2 regions of the Xenorhabdus sp. XBWT genome follow, and region 1 is predicted to be linked to the other one. Evidence: predicted binding sites of a transcription regulator. Region 1 holds the regulator's gene; the other holds the start of a gene.
The links. The regulator PurR, encoded in region 1, represses purine synthesis genes. The targets are predictions, from matches to a motif close to CANGCAAACGTTTGCNTG.

Region 1 (4,770 bases):
GAGAGTATTTGCCACTGCAATCGGATAAGAGGCACCATTCATTGCAGCCATGACACAGAAAGGAATAAGAATCGCTATAAATGAAGGCTCATTGGAGATGGAAATCAAATAAATAATAACCATACTGACAGCATAACCAATCAGCAAAATTGGAAATACTGTTTCGCTTTTTACTTTTTCCAATAAGATACGACAACCATATCCACCAAACATAAACGCCAAAGTTTGCGGAATATAACTTAGGCCAATATCGGTAGGGTCATAGCCCATATTATTCAAAATTGTTGGTGAACCAGTTAACCAGGCAAAAAAGCCAGCGCTGCAAGAAGCATAAATCAATACATTTCCACTAAAAACAGGGGAGCTTAGTAATTTAAAGAAAGAAATCGTTGTTTTACCTTCGGTATTAGTTTCGGTATTACCATATTTATTGGTTAATAAAAATGTTGGAGCCAGTAGCAAGAGCGTTACTGCCAATAATACAAGGAAAATAATTCTCCAGCCATCATGCGTCAATAACCATGCCCCCAATAAAGGTGCAAGGGCAGGAGAAAGCGCAACTAAAGGCATGATCATGGCAAAAACGCGTTTGGCTTGTTCTGTATCATATCTGTCAACGACCAGAGCCTGCCAGGAAACCGCCGCAGAACAGACCCCTACCGCTTGAATAAATCTCAGTACAAGCAATTGCGTGGAATCAGTTATCCAGAGCATACCTAAACAGCTAATGGAAAACAGAGATAATCCGATAATAAGAACAGGCTTTCTTCCTAAACGGTCAGATAATTGCCCCCATAACAGCTGGGCAAAGGCAAAGCCAGCGAGAAAAATACTGAGACTCGCACTGATAGAATTTGCTGAAGTACCTAGTTCTGCTTTCATTGTGTCAAAAGCAGGCAGATACATGTCGATAGCCAAGTAACCGAGCATACTCAGCCCGGAGAGATAGAACATGAATAGAATTGAATTTTTATTTGTTTCCATTGTGTTAATAATTTGATTTGTAGTTGATAAGAGAATACCCGACTTATTCTATATGGCATGATTTTTACTTGTGAAACGGTAATATTTGCACCATTCTGTGAAAAAAATTGAAAGGAAGATATATGTGGTCTGAATACTCTCTGGAAGTTGTTGATACTGTTGCCAGAACAGGAAGTTTCAGTGCGGCTGCATCTGAGCTTCATCGAGTACCTTCTGCTATAAGCTATACAGTAAAACAACTTGAAGAATGGTTGGCTGTGTCTTTATTTGAGCGTCGTCACCGTGACGTTGATTTGACTGAAGCAGGCGCTATTTTTGTCAAGGAAGCCCGCTCTGTTATCAAAAAAATGAATCACACCCGACATCAGTGCCAACAAGTGGCTAATGGTTGGCGGGGGCAGTTAAGTATCGCCGTTGATCAAGTTGTAAAACCTGAGAGAACTCACCAATTAATTTTGGATTTTTACCGACATTTTCCTGATATTGAGCTATTCATCTACCCTGAAGTCTTTAATGGTGTATGGGATGCACTAGTCGATGAGCGGGTGGATGTCGCTATTGGCGCGACACGGGCGTCTCCTGTTGGTGAACGGTATAGTTTTAAGGATATGGGATTCATGCCTTGGATATGCGTAGCTAGCCCTGAGCATGAGTTGTCAGGTATATCAGGAAAATTAAATGATGACCAAATGCGACCTTATCCTAGCCTATGTTTAGAAGATACTTCACGTAGCTTACCCAAACGTGATACGTGGGCTTTAGATAATCAGCGACGGTTGGTGGTTCCAGATTGGAATGTTGGACTAAATTGCCTGATGGATGGACTATGTATGGGAATGGTGCCCAAGCATCATGCATTACCGTTGATCCGCAAGAAAAAACTGATAGCGCTCGAACTCGAACAACCATTACCTGATAGTCCATGCTGCTTAGCATGGTCGCAAAAAAGCCATTCACCAGCATTAAGTTGGTTGTTTGATTATCTTGGCGATAGTGAAACACTTAATGCTGAATGGTTGCAAGAAAACTAATTATCAACGACGATAGTCGATGAAAGGTCCATCCGCGACAGAACGTCGTTCAACGAGGCGTGGATGGACTTCAATCGTTTGTGCCTCTTCACGCTTGTTGACTATCCTATCCAATAACGTTGAAAAGGCCATTTGTCCCAGACGTTCTTTAGGTTGGTGAATCGTGGTCAATGCGGGAGTAAAATAACGGGCATTACGGATATTGTCATAACCGATGATAGAAATATCTTGTGGAACGCGTAGCCCCAGCTCATCAGCGGCACAGATTGCCCCCATTGCCATAACATCCCCACCGCAAAAAACAGCCGTTGGGCGATGTTTTTGATTCAGGATCTTACACATGGCCTGATAGCCGGATTCAGGCTCAAAGTCGCCTTGCACAATCCACTCATCCCGAATAGCGACATTGGCTTCTTTGAGCGCCTTGAGAAATCCTTGGTGACGTCCGCCGCCAGTATTTCTTGCCAGAGAGCCGGGAATAGACGCAATATCCCTGTGACCACGTTCAATAAGATAACGGCCTGCCAAGTAACCACCATGAAAAGCGTTATCAATGATTGCATCGGTAAAATCTCCCCGAGATTCGCCCCAATCCATGACGACCATGGGAATATTACGGTAATCTTCTAGCATGCCCAAAAGCTGCTCAGGGTATTCGGAGCACATTACCAGCAGGCCATCTACACGTTTTTGTGCCAACATGGCGAGGTAAGCTTTCTGCTTATCAATATTGTTATGAGAGTTGCATAAAATCAGGGTATAGCCTTTTCTATAGCAACTATTTTCAACAGATTCTATGATTTCAGCAAAATATGGAGCTTCACTCGACGTTGCCAACAATCCGATAGATTTTGTGTGGTTAACTTTCAAGCTACGGGCAACGGCGCTGGGAGAATAATTTAGTTCTTTAATAGCAGCCCAAACGGTAGCCTTTGTATCTTCGGCGACGAAACGGGTTTTATTGATAACATGGGATACGGTAGTGGTCGAAACACCAGCGCGTTTGGCCACATCTTTAATCGTTGCCATGATAAAAAGGACTCCTGACCTTATGGTCTAAATTTATATACCTTATCTTTCAAGCTGCTGCTTTGGTTGATAGCATCTACTTACCGATATGCTTCAACTTGAAATCTATTGGATATGGATATTTGTTAAGCGTTTGCCAACATATTTATATATAGAGTGATGGCTGGCAATAATTTAGCGATGAACCTTGAATTTTGTCTGATCTAACTCAAAAGTGAAAGTAATAATCAATGCTATAAAGAGTATAGATTCAAGATTGCTGTATGTTTTTTCAGATAATACGGTAACTGATTATACAAAATTTATGGTGTTGGGTAGTTTTACTTTGTACATTGAGGAAGTTCTATGGATACAGATCTGAAGTTGGGATTAATGGTTGCCGGTAGTGCATTAATCATGATTGTTTTTTGGGGAAGCCTTTGTATTATCTAATCAGGATCAAGAAAAAGAATTGACGTGTAACATCTCTTGCTTGAAGGGCCGGTTTTCCGGTATTCATTATTCAGTGAATGGAAGAAAGCCCGCCCTTGTTATTATAATTTGGTATGAAAATTGAGCTTATTAAGCCAAGTTTTCCTCAACAAATTTCCAGTTGACCAAAGACCAGAAATGTTCCAAATATTGAGGGCGTGCATTACGGTAATCGATGTAATACGCGTGTTCCCAAACATCAACAGTCAGAACTGGTTTATCTTCGCCGGTCAGTGGAGTGGCGGCATTAGAAGTGTTAACGATAGCCAGGCTTCCGTCAGTTTTCTTAACTAACCATGTCCAACCTGAACCAAAGTTTTTCAGGGCAGCATCAGTAAACAGCTGTTTAAATTCAGCAAAAGAACCGAAGGCATGATTAATGGTATCTGCTATTTTTCCAGTTGGTTCGCCACCACCATTTGGTGACAGGCTATGCCAGTAGAAAGTATGGTTCCAGACTTGCGCTGCATTATTGAAGATGCCACCTTCAGATGTTTTGATGATTTCTTCCAGAGATTTCCCAGAAAATTCGGTATCTTTAACCAAGTTATTCAGGTTTACAACGTAAGCGTTGTGGTGTTTACCATAATGGTATTCTAGGGTTTCTGCGGAAATGTGCGGTTCCAGGGCATTTTTGGCATAAGGTAATGCTGGTAATTCAAAAGACATTGCATGCTCCTTTTTAATATCGGGTTTTTGGCTCAACAAACCATGACTTAAAAGATACTAATCATGGCCAGAGCAAATTTAAGCTTATTATCATGTTGCTATTTTGGTAATTATCTTAACAATTTTTCTGCTAAAGAACAGAGTAAAAGATGCTGCTTAGCGGCGATCTGGTGTATAATTGAGCTGTTATACGGGCTGAATACACCCAGTGAGGGGAAAATATCGAACGCTCACTTATTTCATATCATGGCAAAAAATTTAACGTAAAAAGTTCGCGGTAGAAAAATCAGAGCAGAAAGTGGTATTCTGAATCAATCTTTTCTGATACTGAGAATAGCGCTTGCAGTTTTAAGGAAGCAATAATGATGACTACTAATATGAACACTAACACAGTTTCTGATACAACGACTCAGGAAATTATTGAAAAAATCAAACGCCAAATTAGCGAAAACCCAATTCTGTTGTATATGAAAGGTTCTCCTAAATTACCAAGCTGTGGTTTCTCTGCTCAGGCAGTTCAGGCTATATCTGCTTGTGGTGAGCGTTTTGCTTACGTGGATATTCTGCAAAATCCGGATATTCGCGC
Region 2 (4,770 bases), 340 kb from region 1:
CAATGCCAATGTCTGCCGAGCCGATTGGCTGATCACCAAATGCGTTTCAATGCCTTCTACTGGCTGCAAAACTTGCAGTAACCTGACACCATAAATCGCACCACTTGCTCCGGTCAGCCCGACAATCAATTTTTTCATTTTTTCCTCTAAGGTTCTGGGTATAACTGAGTGATAATAACGATATTATCCTTCATTATATATTTCCAGATCCTCAATTTCGTTCTGTCCGAGGACTTTAGTGGCATCATCTTTTCGCAATGTTTCCAGATAATCCAAGTAAATCTGGTCAATGTCTTTCGTTACATAGATACCATCAAATACAGAGCATTCGAATTTTTCGATATCCGGGTTTTCTTCCCGTACCGCTTGAATAAGATCTTGTAGGTCTTGATATATCAACGCATCAGCACCAATGAGCTGGCGAATTTCATCCACCTCCCGACCGTGAGCAATCAGTTCATTGGCATTCGGCATATCAATGCCATAGACGTTAGGGAAACGAACTTCCGGGGCTGCCGAGGCAAAGTAAACTTTCTTGGCACCGGCTTCACGAGCCAGTTCTACAATCTGCTCTGAGGTTGTCCCGCGCACGATGGAATCATCTACCAACAAGATATTTTTACCACGGAATTCGGCACGATTGGCATTCAGCTTCCGACGAACAGATTTACGTCTCTCCTGCTGACCGGGCATGATAAAAGTGCGTCCTACGTAACGATTTTTGACAAATCCCTGACGGTAAGGTTTATCCAGAATATGAGCGATTTCCAGCGCAACGTCACAAGATGTTTCCGGCACGGGGATAACAACGTCAATATGCAAGTCTTCCCATTCACGGGCAATTTTTTCACCCAGTTTCTTACCCATGCGCAACCGTGCGTTATATACCGAAACCTTGTCAATAAAGGAATCAGGACGGGCAAAGTAGACAAACTCGAAAATACAAGGCGTTAAGGAAGGATTTTCCGCACACTGGCGGGTAAATAACTGCCCATTCTCAGTGATATAAATTGCTTCACCTGAAGCTACATCACGCAGAAATTCGAAGCCTAATGTATCTAATGCCACACTTTCCGATGCCACCATATATTCATTGCGACCATCTTTCAGTGTACGTTTCCCCAATACCAGAGGCCGGATGCCATGCGGATCACGAAAAGCGACCAATCCATGCCCGATAATCATGGCAACGCAAGCATATGCACCACGGATCTTTCTGTGCATTTCCGCTACTGCCGCGAAAATATCGTCAGGCCCTATCGGAAAATGTGGGAACTGACTTAATTCGTTAGCAAAGATATTCAACAGGATTTCAGAATCTGAGGTGGTATTGACATGACGGCGGGCATTTTCAAACAGCATTTTTTTCAATTCATGTGCGTTTGTCAGATTACCGTTATGTGCCAGCGTGATACCAAAAGGAGAGTTAACATAAAAAGGTTGCGCTTCTGATGCACTCGAACTGCCCGCTGTTGGATAACGGACATGACCGATCCCGATTGTTCCCTGTAAACGCAACATATGCCGTGTTTCAAACACATCTTTGACCAAACCATTGGCCTTGCGTAAACGGAATTCATTGTTACTATCAATAGTCGCAATGCCTGCTGCATCTTGCCCACGGTGCTGAAGCACCGTCAATGCATCATAAATCGACTGGTTGGCCGGTGTAAAACCGACGATACCGACAATACCGCACATGTAGTCTTTCCTCATCAGCCAAGCGGAGAGGCGTTATCTCTCCGGCAGGAAACTCGACGCGTTTTGCAGGTAGTCAAAAAACCACCTGATAATTTGACTGAACTGTGGGATTAGCTGTGATTGTTGCCAATCCTGACTATTAGGAAGTGGCGTGAAAGAATCTGCAACAAACAAAATGGCAGACACAATCAATACACCGCGCAATGCCCCAAAACAGATCCCAAGAACCCGATCAGTACCTGACAGGCCAGTCCGCTGTACAAGTGAACCAATTACATAGTTTACTACCGCGCCGACAATCAGCGTTGCAATAAACAAAATAGCAATCGCTACTCCATTACGCACCAGCTCGTCTTCAAGGCGGGTGAAATATTCCGCCAAGTAAGTATAGAAGTGGCTTGCAACAAAGAAAGCACATCCCCAGGTTACTAAGGAAAGCGCTTCGCGAACAAAACCACGGATCAGGCTAACCAGTGCCGAAAAACCAATGATGGCAATAATTGTATAATCAATCCAGACCATATTTTAACCTAAAATAGGCTCCCGGCATTCAAGTCGGGCGCATTCTAACAGAAAACGAAAACGTTTGCGTAGTAGATTTATCAATCTATTAAAAATAATTTATTGTATCTTTACGGGAAGCTTTTCGCTCCCCGTGACATTCCAATCCGATTATGGCTTGTAATTTTTTATTTGCCCCTGTAATCCCGTTAAATCCTTTAATTCGGACAAAATAGATTCAAGTTTCTGCCTTGACACATTGGGACCTACATAAATCCGTGTCAGCTGCCCCTGAACCGGAGAAGAAGGAATTGTGTATATCTGATGCCCCGAAAGACGTAGCCTTGCCACTATTTCGTTCACTTTGTCCGCATTTTTCAATGCACCAAGCTGGACAACATAGGCCATTGCCAGCGGGGCCTTCTCTACTGGCTTCGGCTTAATTTCTGGTTTGTTTTCAGGACGCGGTTCAGGTTTAGGCTGTGGTTTGGTTTCTACTTTCTGCTGAACCGGTGGCTCAGCGTTCACCGTCCCTTTACGCTCTTGCGGGATAGCCACAGGAGGCGGTGTCATCGGCGCTGTCTCTGAAGATAAAGAGTCAGAAAGTATTTCTGCATCTAACTGTTGCTGCTGTTCTTGTATTTGCATTGCTTCCGCTGCGCCCTCCGGTGGTGTGGACGGCATATCCTGTGTCAGCGGTGGAATCGAATCAATATTCTCTTCGTCTCCGAGTTTCGGCACCAATGGGATAGAAGCAAACTGGTCTTCGTTATATTTCTTATCACCATCAAATATCATGGGCAATACAATCACGCCCAATGCTACCAGAACGACTGCTCCAACCAAGCGATTTTGAAATTTACTTGCCACGTCCCTTTTCCTCCTCCAGAGCCTCCATAACATGAGCAACGGTATGGAAAGAACCACAGACGACAATGACATCTTGCTCTGATGCATCTTCCATTGCCTGCTGCCATGCTTTCCCCACTTCTGCGAATGTCCGTGGGTGCGCAAGGTGCCCGGCTAATACCTCAGCTTCTGCCCCCCGCGATTCATACAGTGATGCGCAGTACCACTCGTCAATTTGTTGAGAAAGGCAAGCCAGTGTACCGGCAATATCTTTGTCTGACAGCATACCAACCACACCACGAATTTTACGGTTTGACGAACGGGGCAACTCTGCCAGTTTCTGTACTAAATACCCCGCGGCATGGGGATTATGTGCGACATCCAGAATAACCAGTGGATTTTCTCTGATAATTTGGAAACGTCCGGGTAACTGAGTGTTTTTCAATCCTGCGTGGATTGCTTTCTCATCAATGGCTCGGCTGACTTTATCGTCTTCTTGTAACAAGCAATGAATTACCCCCATTGCTGTCGAGGCATTTGCCAACGGCAAATTGGGTAAAGGTAGCTCATTGAATTGCTGATCATTGGTTAACCAGTTCCAGTTATTTACCTCCTGTGAGAATTGCCAGTCAACGCCACGACGAAAGAGCTTCGCGCCCAATTCATCAGCGACTTCAGCAATCGCATGTGGCATATCTGGCTCTCCCACTACCGCAAATCGTCCACGGCGGAAAATACCTGCTTTTTCGCGACCTATGTGCTCACGATCAGCACCAAGCCAATCTGTATGATCCAGTGCAATGCTGGTGATTGCGGCAATATCTGCATCTACAATGTTGGTCGCATCCAGGCGACCACCCAGACCAACCTCCAAAATCACGACATCGAGATCCGCTTCCTTAAAAAGCTGTAAGGCCGCCAGCGTGCCATATTCAAAATAGGTCAGTGAAATATCACCACGCCGGGCTTCTATTTCCGCAAATACACGGCAGAAATCCTGCCCTGCCGGTTCCCTGCCCTGAATACGGACTCTTTCGGTATAGCGTACTAAATGCGGAGAGCTATATACGCCAACTTTAAGCCCTGCGGCCAGAAAAATGGATTCAAGGGTATGGCAAGTTGTCCCCTTGCCATTGGTACCTGATACCGTGATGACTTTTGGCGCTGGATTCAGCAAACCTAATTGTTTACCGAGCTTGCCCACGCGCTCAAGCCCCATATCAATGGCTTTGGTATGCAGGTTTTCCAGATAGGAAAGCCACGTCATCAATGGCGACGTGGCTTGAGGAGTTTGCAAAGTATCAGACATCTTCTTTATTAGTGTTGATGTTTATATCAGTTTCGACATCAGCAGGCTCAACAACGACTTCTACTGTTGGCTCCGCTTTTGTGCCTGGCTGTGGTTGGTGTGTCAACATTGCAATCAGGCTGGCAACTTTTTCACGCATTTCAGGACGGCGTACGATCATGTCAATAGCGCCTTTTTCCAGCAGGAATTCACTGCGCTGGAAACCTTCCGGCAATTTTTCACGAACTGTCTGCTCGATTACGCGAGGACCAGCAAAACCAATCAATGCCTTAGGTTCAGCGATATTAATATCACCGAGCATCCCCATACTTGCCGTTACACCACCCATTGTTGGGTTAGTCAAGATACAAATATAAGGCAGGCCCCGATCTTGCATTTTTGCCAACGCAGCACTGGTTTTTGCCATCTGC

Region 2: the regulator PurR is predicted to act here: its motif matches at 2,277-2,294, upstream of cvpA (colicin V production protein).

What each region holds. Positions count from the first base shown of each region.
Region 1 is NZ_CM180990.1:2,432,815-2,437,584, reverse strand. Features, by position in the region: gene punC (purine nucleoside transporter PunC) at 1-984, opposite strand, end outside; gene punR (DNA-binding transcriptional activator PunR) at 1,107-2,015, shown strand; gene purR (HTH-type transcriptional repressor PurR) at 2,019-3,044, opposite strand; gene sodB (superoxide dismutase [Fe]) at 3,606-4,184, opposite strand; gene AC5JQI_RS10685 (Grx4 family monothiol glutaredoxin) at 4,547-4,770, shown strand, end outside.
Region 2 is NZ_CM180990.1:2,775,137-2,779,906, reverse strand. Features, by position in the region: gene AC5JQI_RS12215 (UbiX family flavin prenyltransferase) at 1-138, opposite strand, end outside; gene purF (amidophosphoribosyltransferase) at 184-1,701, opposite strand; gene cvpA (colicin V production protein) at 1,735-2,223, opposite strand; gene dedD (cell division protein DedD) at 2,374-3,072, opposite strand; gene folC (bifunctional tetrahydrofolate synthase/dihydrofolate synthase) at 3,062-4,360, opposite strand; gene accD (acetyl-CoA carboxylase, carboxyltransferase subunit beta) at 4,353-4,770, opposite strand, start outside.